2 regions of the Streptomyces sp. Sge12 genome follow, and region 2 is predicted to be linked to the other one. Evidence: riboswitches for the same ligand, from Rfam matches in the RefSeq annotation. Region 2 holds a riboswitch; the other holds the start of a gene.
The links. A riboswitch is a leader RNA that binds a small molecule or an ion and turns the genes downstream of it on or off. The one in region 2 is predicted to bind glycine.
Positions count from the first base shown of each region.

Region 1: linked by a shared signal. The riboswitch ahead of gcvT (glycine cleavage system aminomethyltransferase GcvT) and the one ahead of gcvP (aminomethyl-transferring glycine dehydrogenase) in region 2 are both predicted to bind glycine.

Region 1 is NZ_CP020555.1:2,606,179-2,612,563, forward strand. It holds gene B6R96_RS11215 (enhanced serine sensitivity protein SseB C-terminal domain-containing protein) at 1-336, opposite strand, end outside; gene B6R96_RS11220 (enhanced serine sensitivity protein SseB) at 430-1,164, opposite strand; gene B6R96_RS11225 (AAA family ATPase) at 1,272-1,928, opposite strand; glycine riboswitch at 2,135-2,238, shown strand; gene gcvT (glycine cleavage system aminomethyltransferase GcvT) at 2,411-3,526, shown strand; gene gcvH (glycine cleavage system protein GcvH) at 3,628-4,008, shown strand; gene glyA (serine hydroxymethyltransferase) at 4,024-5,280, shown strand; gene B6R96_RS11245 (L-serine ammonia-lyase) at 5,634-6,385, shown strand, end outside.
Region 2 is NZ_CP020555.1:6,572,888-6,579,272, reverse strand. It holds gene B6R96_RS29590 (hypothetical protein) at 1-248, shown strand, start outside; gene B6R96_RS29585 (DUF5999 family protein) at 510-698, shown strand; gene gcvP (aminomethyl-transferring glycine dehydrogenase) at 850-3,735, opposite strand; glycine riboswitch at 3,931-4,030, opposite strand; gene B6R96_RS29575 (PRC-barrel domain-containing protein) at 4,144-4,509, shown strand; gene B6R96_RS29570 (DNA polymerase IV) at 4,672-6,117, opposite strand; gene B6R96_RS29565 (MerR family transcriptional regulator) at 6,176-6,385, opposite strand, start outside.

The DNA.
Region 1 (6,385 bases), 4.0 Mb from region 2:
GCCCCCCTGGGCGTGCGGGTTGAGCCACAGGCCCCAGCGGTCCGGGTACAGCGCGCGGGCGATGTCCCGCCCGGTGACCACTTCGTAGCCCCGGTTCCAGCCGCTGGCCGCCAGCTCCTGGGGGGAGGTGACGCAGGGCGCGTAGCCGAGGCTCTCCACCTCCATGCCGCCGTACTGGGCGTCCGGCGAGCCCGGCTGCCCCTGCCAGAGCAGCATCCACAGCCGGCCCTCGGAGAGGGCATGCAGGAGCGACTCGTAACTCTCGTAGCGCCCGGGAGTCACCTGGCGCATCATGTGCTCGACCTGCCCGGCCGCGGCCGTGCCTGACGCACTCACCCGGTACCCCTCTTCGTCCGCCCGTCGCTCCACGCGTGCCCTCCGAACCGGCATCACGCGTGCGGCCAGGAGATGTAACCAGCTTAAGCGGCCCTACGGCAGGTAGAAGGGGCGTACGCGCTCACGAATCCAGTCCGTGACCGGGTCCTGGACGGCGTCCAGGAGGATCAACTGCACGGGCCACGGCGGCGGGACGCGGGTCAGGGCCCGTCCGAGGGCCTCCATCGGCGCGCCCTGCATCTCCGGTTCCCATCCCACCAGGCGGACACCGATGAACAGCTGGGGCTCCCCGCCCTCGACGCTGGCGAGGCAGCGGTACGCGGCGGCGACCACCCCGGTGGCGCGGAACTCCTCGGTGGCGGCCGCCAGGAAGTCCACCGGGTCGTCCTGCCAGTCGGGCTCGTAGAGCCGCACGCGGCCGCCGGTGGCGGGGCCGTCGAGCGGGGTCCGCCCGGAGCGGCACAGCTCGGCGACGGCGGGCGGCGGGAGCGGTACGCCGACGGCGCCCTCGGGGTTGACGGCGATGCCGAGCTGCGGGGGCAGGCCGCGGGCGAACTCCACGGCGGGCGCCACCGCGAAGTCCATGCCGGGGCCCGCGCAGGCCAGGAACTGGGCCTCGGAGCTGTAGACGGGGACGTACGCCGCCCCGCCGATGTCCATGGTGGGCAGGTCGAGCCCGCCCGTCGGCGCGGTCGCGCCGCCCGGCAGCGGTACCCACACCTGGCTGCGCCCGAGGACCTCCAGGATCCGCCCCCCGGCGTCCGGCTGCCCCAGCGCCGCCCCGAGCACCTGCTCCAGCTCATTCGCCGGCCAGCCACTGCCCTGCATGTCCCGTGCCTCCGTGATCCCGCCGCGTGTCGCCCCGCAGGGTACCGGCCCCGCGCGCGGCCGCGCCGCCGGGGCTCGCTTCGGCAGCGGGCGCCGCACCCGGTCGGTCAGGCGTGGAAGGCGATGCGGGTCACCGTCGCGGCGGAGGCCCGGTCCAGCAGGGTGACCGAGGCGCAGCCGTGCGGCGGGCGCCCCGCTTCGGCGTCGCGGAGCAGGCGGGCCACCGCGCCGCGGTGGCGGGCGAAGGCGTACGCGGACACCCGGCGGCCGCGCGCGGCCTGCCCGGAGAGCGCCTCCTCGGGGCTGCTGTCCAGCAGGAGCAGGTGCAGCGCCCGGCCCCGGCGGCGCGCGGCGGCCGCGAGCAGCCCCCGTACCCAGCTCTGCGTGCCGCAGTCGTGGACGACCACGGAGGCTCCGGAGCGCAGGATCCGCCACAGCCCCCAGTAGTGCGCGGCGCGCACCAGCGGCCGGTACACCGCGTAGGGGAGCGCGGCGGGCATGCTCCGCTCCCAGCGCTCACGGGTGTCCTGGGAGTCGACGGCCCCGCCCTCGGCGGCCGCCCGCTTGATCAGGGTGCTCTTGCCGCCGCCGGGCAGGCCGGACACCACGACGATGTCCCCGGCCGCGAAGGCGAGCGGCTGGGGGGTGCGCACGGCGGGTCCGCGCAGGTCGCGCACGAGGCCGAGGCCGGCGTCGGCCGCCCTCCTGCGGCCGTGCGCGCCTCGCTGCGCCGGCACCGCTTCCACGGTTCCTGTCGTCGTCACCACTCCGAATCTCCGCACAGTGTTCGCCTCCCCCGAATCGGGTCACCGGGACCCTTGCCCACTGAGTGTAAAGAGACGGTAATCCGGCGGCCGCGGTTCCGGTCGGACCCTTCGGAGAGCCGTACGAACTTTCGGCCCCCGCCGCCCGATGCCGAGCACGGCGTGCAATGATGTGCGCCATCTGGACCAACTGCATACCGGCCGCTTGAATCCGCGCGGGAGAGTCCCGGCACGCCGCAAGGCCGTGCGCGGGCGCCGAAGGAGCAAGAACCTCCCTTGAATCTCTCAGGCCCCGTACCGCGTGGATGAGGCAGATCTGAAAAGCGAGCTGCTGTGCAGCTCCACCCAAGGTGCAAGTCGATGAGACCCGGCGATCTGCTGATCGGCGGAACTCTCGGCGAACCTCTCAGGTTCCGATGACAGATGGGGAGGAACGTCCTCGTCATGTCATGTCGATGCCCTGGGACCCGGGAGCCACACCCATGAGCACTGCCCCCCGCCTGACCGCCCTCGATGCGCTGCACCGCTCGCTCGGTGCGACCATGACCGACTTCGCGGGCTGGGACATGCCGCTGCGGTACGCGAGCGAGCGCGACGAGCACAACGCCGTACGCACGAAGGCCGGCCTGTTCGACCTGTCCCACATGGGCGAGATCACGCTGACCGGCCCGGAGGCCGTCAAAGCCCTGGACTACGCGCTGGTCGGCAACATCTCCACCGTCGGTGTCGGCCGCGCCCGCTACACGCACATCTGTCAGGAGGACGGCGGGATCGTCGACGACCTGATCGTCTACCGCCTCGGCGAGACCGAGTACATGGTCGTCGCCAACGCCTCCAACGCCCAGGTCGTCCTGGACGCCCTGACCGAGCGTGCCGCCGGCTTCGCCGCCGTGGTCCGCGACGACCGCGACGCGTACGCGCTGCTCGCGGTGCAGGGGCCGGAGTCCCCCGGCATCCTGGCCTCCCTGACCGACGCCGACCTGGACGGCCTCAAGTACTACGCCGGCCTGCCGGGCACCGTCGCGGGCGTGCCCGCGCTGATCGCGCGTACGGGCTACACGGGCGAGGACGGCTTCGAGCTGTTCGTCTCCCCCGAGCACGCCGTCGAGCTGTGGCAGGCGCTGACCAAGGCGGGCGAGGGCGTCGGCCTGGTCCCGGCCGGCCTGTCCTGCCGCGACACCCTGCGCCTGGAAGCGGGCATGCCGCTGTACGGGCACGAGCTGACCACCTCCCTCACCCCCTTCGACGCGGGCTTGGGCCGGGTCGTGAAGTTCGAGAAGGAGGGGGACTTCGTCGGCCGCGCCGCGCTGGAGGCCGCCGCCGAGCGCGCCGCCACCAAGGCGCCGCGCAAGCTGGTCGGTCTGATCGCCGAGGGCCGCCGCGTTCCGCGCGCCGGGTTCCCGGTCGTCGCCGACGGCCAGGTCATCGGCGAGGTCACCTCGGGCGCCCCGTCCCCGACGCTGGGCAAGCCGATCGCGATGGCGTACGTGGACGCGGCGCACGCCGCGCCCGGTACCTCCGGCGTAGGCATCGACATTCGCGGTACGCATGAGCCGTACGAGGTCGTGGCGCTGCCGTTCTACAAGCGGCAGAAGTAGCCCCACGCACCACGTCCGCCGTACGGGAACCCGTACGGCGCCGTCTCAGTACCCAAGACCGCAGTTCGTATCCACTCCCCCGCATCCAGGAGAATCAGGTCATGAGCAACCCCGAGAAGCTGCGTTACACCAAGGAGCACGAGTGGCTGTCGGACGCCGTGGACGGCGTCGCGACGGTCGGCATCACGGAGTTCGCGGCCAACGCGCTCGGTGACGTCGTCTACGCCCAGCTCCCCGAGGTCGGCGACACCGTGACCGAGGGCGAGACCTGTGGCGAGCTGGAGTCGACGAAGTCGGTCAGCGACCTGTACTCCCCGGTTACCGGTGAGATCGTCGAGGCCAACCAGGACGTCGTGGACGACCCGGCGCTCGTGAACACCGCCCCGTTCGAGGGTGGCTGGCTCTTCAAGGTCCGACTCTCGGAGGAGCCGAAGGACACGCTCTCCTTCGAGGAGTACACCAAGCTCACCGCCGGTAACTGACCCCAGGGGATCCTGATGTCTGTACTGAACACCCCGCTCCACGAGCTCGACCCGGACGTCGCCGCCGCTGTCGACGCCGAGCTCGTACGCCAGCAGTCCACCCTGGAAATGATCGCGTCGGAGAACTTCGCTCCGGTCGCCGTCATGGAGGCCCAGGGTTCGGTCCTGACCAACAAGTACGCCGAGGGCTACCCGGGCCGCCGCTACTACGGTGGCTGCGAGCACGTCGACGTCGTCGAGCAGATCGCGATCGACCGCATCAAGGCGCTGTTCGGCGCCGAGGCCGCGAACGTCCAGCCGCACTCCGGTGCGCAGGCCAACGCCGCCGCGATGTTCGCGCTGCTGAAGCCGGGCGACACGATCATGGGCCTGAACCTGGCCCACGGCGGTCACCTGACCCACGGCATGAAGATCAACTTCTCCGGCAAGCTCTACAACGTGGTCCCGTACCACGTCGACGAGACCGGCGAGGTGGACATGGCCGAGGTCGAGCGCCTCGCCAAGGAGTCCAAGCCGCAGCTGATCGTCGCCGGCTGGTCCGCCTACCCGCGCCAGCTGGACTTCGCCGCCTTCCGCCGCATCGCGGACGAGGTCGGCGCGTTCCTGATGGTCGACATGGCGCACTTCGCCGGCCTGGTCGCCGCGGGTCTGCACCCGAACCCGGTGCCGCACGCCCACGTCGTCACCACCACCACGCACAAGACCCTCGGCGGTCCGCGCGGCGGTGTCATCCTGTCGACGCAGGAGCTGGCCAAGAAGATCAACTCCGCGGTCTTCCCGGGTCAGCAGGGCGGCCCGCTGGAGCACGTGATCGCGGCCAAGGCGGTCTCCTTCAAGGTCGCGGCCTCGCCCGAGTTCAAGGAGCGCCAGGAGCGCACCCTGGAGGGTGCGAAGATCCTCGCCGCCCGCCTGGTCCAGGACGACGTCAAGGCCGTGGGCGTGGACGTCCTCACCGGTGGCACGGACGTGCACCTGGTCCTGGTCGACCTGCGCAACTCCGATCTGGACGGCCAGCAGGCCGAGGACCGCCTCCACGAGGTCGGCATCACGGTCAACCGCAACGCCATCCCGAACGACCCGCGGCCGCCGATGGTCACCTCGGGTCTGCGGATCGGTACGCCGGCCCTGGCCACCCGCGGTTTCGACGCCGAGGCCTTCACCGAGGTCGCCGAGATCATCGCGCAGGCCCTGAAGCCGACGTACGACAGCGAGGCCCTGAAGGCGCGCGTCTCCGCGCTCGCCGCGAAGTTCCCGCTCTACCCGACGCTCTAGCCGGGGGCCGGTCACCGGCCTCGGAGGGGCCCGGCCTTGTTCCCGCACAGGCCGGGCCCCTCTCGTCTTCTTCCGCACGCGGCCGCACACCGCGCCGTACCCGCCCGCACCACCCGCACCGCTGCCCGCCCCCTGTCCCCCGCCCGACGGCCCCGGCGCCGTCCCCGCCCGGGTGCCCGGGGCCCGCGGCCGTGGACCGGCACCCGCCCGACCCGTCCGCGTAACGCATCCCACCTCGTCCGGCAGCCGGGACGTTCACCTCGCCGCGTTAAGCTCGTCTGCCGGACAAAATCCGAATAATCCACCTCTCCTGCCCCCTCCCACCCCACGAGCAGACAAGGGAGTCCGCCACCGTGGCCATCTCCGTCTTCGATCTCTTCTCCATCGGTATCGGTCCCTCCTCCTCCCACACGGTCGGTCCGATGCGGGCCGCGCGCATGTTCGTGACGCGGCTGAAGAAGGACGGCGTGCTGGCCCAGACCGCCTCCGTCCGGGCCGAGCTCTTCGGGTCCCTCGGCGCGACCGGCCACGGACACGGCACCCCCAAGGCGGTGCTCCTGGGCCTGGAGGGCCACTCCCCCCGCTCGGTGAACGTCGAGACCGCCGACGACGAGCTGGAGCGCATCCGCAGGACCGGCCGGCTGCGGCTGCTGGGCGCGGAGATAGGCGATGTCCACGAGATCGACTTCGACGAGCCGAACCAGCTGATCCTGCACCGCCGGCGCTCCCTGCCGTACCACGCGAACGGCATGACCCTCTTCGCGTACGACGCCTCTGGCGCGCCGCTGCTGGAGAAGACGTACTACTCGGTCGGCGGCGGCTTCGTGGTGGACGAGGACGCGGTCGGTGAGGACCGGATCAAGCTCGACGACACCGTGCTGAAGTACCCCTTCCGCAGCGGCGACGAATTGCTGCGGATGGCCCGGGAGAGCGGCCTGTCGATCTCCGCGATGATGCTGGAGAACGAAAAGGCCTGGCGCACGGAGGAAGAGATCCGCGAGGGCCTGCTCGAGATCTGGCGCGTCATGCAGGCGTGCGTCTCGCGCGGCATGTCGCGCGAGGGCATCCTGCCGGGCGGCCTGAAGGTCCGCCGCCGGGCGGCGAA
Region 2 (6,385 bases):
ACCAGCCGCGCCTGCTGTCGGTCCCGGAGCTCTACATGCTGACCCTGTGGCTCCACGGGGCGGTGGGCGCCGATGCCGCCGCCGGGCTGCCGGCCGGCGAGGACCTGCTGGTGCCGCTCGCACCGGCACCGCCCGGCATCGCCCCGTACCGGCCGCACCCGGTCTCCGAACTGCTTCCCGTACTGACCCGCCGGCTGACCCCGGCGCCGGCACCTACCCCTCCCACACTGGCCGCACCCGCCGCCTGACCCGAATCACCCATTCGGCCTAGTCCACCCGGGTCACTTGTGAACCATCCGAAATGACAGGGGAGTTGGCCTGAACCGCCCGCACGAGTGATGCGTCATCAATCTGTGAGGACAGCTGCCGGGAAATCCCTGCGAAGCGGCTGTCATGGGGGAACACTGATGACACGCTCCCCGCGGGTGCGGGGATGACCCAGGGGGACGGCCATGAACCACGCATCGAGCCGTAGCACACAGACCACACCGCAGCGAAAGAACGCATCCATGTGCCAGCACCAGCCAGCCTGCCCGTCAGCCGAATCCGCCGACCGGGAAGCCGCGCGCCCGGTGGCCAACCACCCGGAGCAGGGCTGGAGCCTGCTGTGCAATGGCGTCCTGCTCTTCGAGGACACCGGTGAGCTTCTGCCGGACGGCCAGATCATCGCCCCGCACCGACCGCTCGCGGCGGCGTAGGCGAGCAGACGGCCGACACGGCCGACGACGCGGCAACGACGAAGGGGCCGGTCCGGGAGAACCTCCCGGACCGGCCCCTTGTTCACGTCAGGCGCCGCTCATGTCGGGCGCCGCTCATGTCGGGCGCCGTTCATGTCGGGCGCCGTTCGTCTCAGGCGTCGTACTCGTCCAGCGGCGGGCAGGAGCACACCAGGTTCCGGTCGCCGAACGCACCGTCGATGCGGCGCACCGGCGGCCAGTACTTCTCGGCGGCGGTGACCCCGCCCGGGAAGACGGCCTCGTCCCGGGTGTAGGCGTGGTTCCACTCGCCGCCCAGCGCCGCCGCGGTGTGCGGGGCGCCCACGAGCGGGTTGTCGTCCGCCGGCCACTCGCCGCCCGCGACCCGCTCGATCTCGCCGCGGATGGCGATCATCGCGTCGCAGAAGCGGTCGATCTCGGCGAGGTCCTCGGACTCCGTCGGCTCGATCATCAGCGTGCCGGCGACCGGGAAGGACATGGTCGGCGCGTGGAAGCCGTAGTCGATCAGACGCTTGGCGATGTCGTCCACGCTCACGCCCGTGGACTTCGACAGCGGGCGCAGGTCGATGATGCACTCGTGCGCGACCAGGTTGCCCGGGCCGGTGTAGAGCACCGGGTAGTGCGGCTCGAGGCGCTTGGCGATGTAGTTGGCACCGAGCACCGCCACCTGGGTGGCGCGCTTGAGGCCCTCGCCGCCCATGAGGCGCACGTACGACCACGAGATCGGCAGGATGCCCGCCGAGCCCCACGGAGCGGCCGAGATCGGACCGACGCCGGTCTCCGGGCCCGCGGTCGGCTGGAGCGGGTGGTTCGGCAGGTACGGGGCCAGGTGCGCCCGGACACCGACCGGGCCGACGCCCGGGCCGCCACCGCCGTGCGGGATGCAGAAGGTCTTGTGCAGGTTCAGGTGCGAGACGTCGCCGCCGAAGTGACCGGGCTTGGCGAGGCCGACCAGGGCGTTCAGGTTGGCGCCGTCGACGTAGACCTGGCCGCCGGCCTCGTGCACCTGGGCGCAGATGTCGGCGACGTGCTCCTCGAACACACCGTGCGTGGAGGGGTAGGTGATCATCAGCACGGCGAGCTCGTCGCGGTGCTGCTCGATCTTGGCGCGCAGGTCGGCCGCGTCCACCTCGCCGTCGTCGGCGGTCTTGACGACGACGACCTTCATACCGGCCATCACGGCGCTGGCGGCGTTGGTGCCGTGCGCGGAGGACGGGATCAGGCAGATGGTGCGCTGCTCGTCGCCGTTGGCGCGGTGGTAGGCGCGCACGGCCAGCAGGCCGGCGAGCTCACCCTGCGAGCCGGCGTTCGGCTGGATGGAGACCTTGTCGTAGCCGGTCACCTCGCAGAGACGTTCCTCCAGCTCGGTGATGAGCGTGAGGTAGCCCTCGGCCTGCTCCACCGGGGCGAAGGGGTGCAGCTGGCCGAATTCGGGCCAGGTCACCGGCTCCATCTCGGTGGTCGCGTTGAGCTTCATGGTGCAGGAGCCCAGCGGGATCATGCCGCGGTCCAGCGCGTAGTCCTTGTCCGAGAGCTTGCGCAGGTAGCGCAGCATCGCGGTCTCGGAGCGGTGCTGGTGGAAGACCGGGTGCGTCAGGTACGCGTCCGAGCGCAGCAGGCCCTCGGGCAGCGTGTCGGCCGTGGTCCCGTCGAGCGCCTCGATGTCCGCGGTGACGCCGAAGGCGGCCCAGACGGCCTCGATGTCGGCGCGCAGGGTGGTCTCGTCGCAGGCGACGGAGACGAGGTCGGCGTCCACCTGGAACAGGTTGACCCCGCCCTCGCGGGCGGCGGCGACGACCTCGGCGGCACGGCCCGGGACGCGGGCGGTGATCGTGTCGAAGTAGGAGCCGTGCACGATCTCGACGCCGCCGGCCGTCAGGCCGGCGGCGAGCAGGGCGGCGTAGCGGTGGGTGCGGTTCGCGATCGTCCGCAGGCCGTCCGGGCCGTGGTAGACGGCGTACATGCCGGCCATGACGGCGAGCAGCACCTGCGCGGTACAGATGTTGCTGGTGGCCTTCTCACGGCGGATGTGCTGCTCGCGGGTCTGCAGCGCCAGGCGGTAGGCCTTGTTGCCGTCCGCGTCCACGGACACGCCGACGAGGCGGCCGGGCAGCGAGCGGGCGTGCTTGTCCTGGACGGCCATGTAGCCGGCGTGCGGTCCGCCGAAGCCCATCGGGACACCGAAGCGCTGGGTGGTGCCGACGGCGATGTCCGCGCCCAGGGCGCCCGGGGAGGTCAGCAGGGTCAGCGCGAGCAGGTCGGCGGAGACGGCGACGATCGCGCCGAGGCCGTGCGCCTGGTCGATGACCGGCTTGATGTCCCGTACGGCACCGGAGGCGCCCGGGTACTGGATCAGCACGCCGTAGACGCCGCGCTCGGCGATCTCGGCCGGGATGCCCTCGGACAGGTCCGCGACGACGACCTCGATGCCGATCGGCTCGGCGCGGGTCTCGATCACGGCGATGGTCTGCGGCAGGGCGTCGGCGTCGACCAGGAAGACGTTGCCCTTGGCCTTGCCCACGCGGCGGGCCAGCGTCATGGCCTCGGCGGCCGCGGTGCCCTCGTCGAGCAGCGAGGCGCCCGAGGTCGGCAGCCCGGTCAGGTCGGCGACGACCGTCTGGAAGTTGAGGAGTGCCTCGAGGCGGCCCTGCGAGATCTCGGGCTGGTACGGCGTGTAGGCCGTGTACCAGGCCGGGTTCTCCATGACGTTGCGGAGGATCACCGGCGGCGTGAAGGTCCCGTAGTAGCCGAGGCCGATCATCGGGGAGAGGACCTGGTTGCGGTCGGCGAGCGAGCGCAGCTCGGCCAGTACCTCGGCCTCGGTACGCGCCTCGGGCAGGTCGAGGCCCTCGGCGGTCTTGATCACATCCGGTACCGCGGCAGCGGTCAGTTCGTCCAGGGAGCCGTAGCCCACCTGGGCGAGCATCTTCGCCTGCGCCTCGGCATCCGGGCCGATGTGGCGCTGTTCGAAGGGGATGCCTCGCTCCAGCTGGGAGAGCGGAATGCGGTTGGCGGTCATGTACGGAGGCCTCCTGGTCGTATGACCTGCGAGGGGCACCACGGCGCGGGCACCCGGACGGCCTCCCCCTCTGTCATCTGCACCTGAGAGTTTCACCGGAGCCACGGGGGTCTCCCGTGATGTCCGGCTTTCACCGTCGGTGAGGAGTGGGACCGGCGCTGCGCACCCGGTACCGCTCCTGCTTTCCAGAGTGGCCTCGTCCGTGCGGTACGTATGCCTGAGAGATTCCGGGGAGGATTTGCTCCTTCGGCGCCTCCGTCTCGTTCACTTCGGAGGACTCTCCCGCACAGGGTCGACAGCCACTCACCAGCGTACCAGCGAGGTTCTGACCCCTCCCCCGAGTGGCCTCCGCTGCGGAAATGCACTTCTGTAGTCATTACGGAGCAGTTGCGACCTTTTGGAGGGACCGTGCAGACCGACATCGATCCGCGCAGCCTGATCGGCCGCAAGGCGTTCGACCGCAATGGCACCAAGATCGGCACCATCGACGAGGTCTACCTCGACGATGCCACAGGTGTGCCGGAATGGGCCGCGGTCCGGACCGGGCTCTTCAGCCGGGACGCCTTCGTCCCGCTGGAGCCGAGCGAGCTGGTGGGCGACACCCTCCGGGTGCCCTTCGAACGCGCTCTCATCAGGGACGCCCCCGACTTCGGCGTCGGGCGCCACCTCTCCCCCGAACAGGAGCTGCAGCTCTACCACCACTACGGCCTGGACACGACCCTGCCGTCCGACTTCCACCGCGACTTCGGCCACCTGGCGGGCGACGAGAGCTAAGGCCGTCCCTTCCGGATCCTGCCGGGCCCGCGACGCCCGGTACCGCACCCGGCCGCGTTGTCGGGGCGCCCGGGTACGTCCAGTACACGGACGCCCTTCCGCCTTGCCGTGTACGGCACCGGTACACCGCGGGCTCGTCCGACAAGATCCGGAAGGGACGGCCTAGCCTTCGTCCCCCACCAGCGGCAGCGGATCGGACGGCTCCAGTTCGGGGTCGTCCACCCGGAAGGTCCGCACCCGGCCGGGCTCCGATCCGGGCTGCTCGAACCGTACGGTCACCCGCCCGACGCCGCTGCCCTGCACCCATCCGGGCCCGTACACGGCATGCCGTACGTCGCTCCCGGCCGACCAGCGCCGCTCGGGGGACGGCTCCGGCTCCCCGGGCGTCTCAGCGGCCTCACGGGCCCCGGCGGCGGCCTCGGCCTCCGCCCCGGCGGCGCCGGCCTCCGCGGCGTCCCCTCCGGACCCGTCCGCCCCCTGCACCCCCTGCGTTCCCTCCGCCCCCTGCACCCGCTCCGCCCCGTCCGGCTCAGCGGCGAGCGACTGCGCGAACAGGTCCTCCTGCGTGTAGTCCGCCAACCCGGTCACCCCCACCCCCAGCAGGCGCACCCCGCCCGTGGTGTCCACGCCCTCCAGCAGCCGCGCCGCGGCCTCCCTCACCACCGCCGGGTCGTCCGTGGGCCCCCGCAGCGTCTCGGACCGCGTCAGCGTGGAGAAGTCGTACCGCCGCACCTTGAGCACGATCGTGCGCCCCGAGTGCCCCGAGCCCCGCAGCCGCTGCACGCACCGGTCGGCGAGCCGCTGCACCTCGCCGCGGATCCGCACCCGATCGTGCAGGTCCACGTCGAAGGTGTCCTCGACCGACACCGACTTCGCGTCCCGCTCCGCGACCACCGGCCGGTCGTCGAGCCCCAGCGCCATCCGGTACAGCCCGGCGCCGGCGGAGCGGCCGACCATCCGGACCAGCTCGTCCTCCCCGGCCTCCGCCAGCTTCCCCACGGTGGTGATCCCGGCCCGTCGCAGGTGCTCGCCCGTGGCCGGCCCCACGCCCGGGAGGGTCCGTACCGACATCGGCGCGAGCAGCTCGCGCTCCGTCCCCGGCTCGATCAGCAGCAGTCCGGCCGGCTTGGCCTCCTCGGAAGCCACCTTGGCCAGCATCTTCGACCCCGCCAGCCCCACCGACCCGCTGAGCCCCGTGGCGGCCCGGATGTCGGCCCGCAGCCGCTCCCCGGTCTCCCGGGCGGTCCGCGAGTCGAAGGCGACCCCTCCCGCCTCCAGGTCCACGAAGGCCTCGTCCAGGCTCAGCGGCTCGACCAGCGGCGACAGCTCCCGCAGCATGGCCATCACCACGTCGCTGACCTGCCGGTAGAGGCTGAAGCGGGGGATCAGGTACGCGCCGTTGGGACACAGCCGCCTCGCCTGCCCCATCGGCATCGCCGAGTGCACGCCGAACCGCCTGGCCTCGTACGAGGCGGTGGCGACGACCCCGCGCGGTCCGAGGCCGCCGACGATGACGGCCTTCCCCCGAAGGCTCGGCTTCGACGCCTGCTCGACGGAGGCGTAGAAGGCATCCATGTCCAGATGCAGGATGGTCGGCGCGGCTCTCACAGCCCGATGCTGCCCTACGCCACTGACAACGCTCGGGCCGGTGCCGTACGGCCCGGTCTCAGACGGCCCGGTTGCGGCGCGCGGCCAGCTCGTCCGTCGGGTTGTGCCGCACCACGGTCTCGCCGGTGTCCACGCGCTCCCCGTGCAGCTGCGACAGGGCGCTCTCGACGTCGCGCCAGACCACGCCCACGGCGATGCCGAAGACTCCCTGCCCGCCCTGGAGCAGACTGACGACCTGGTCCGGCGAGGTGCACTCGTAGACGGTGGC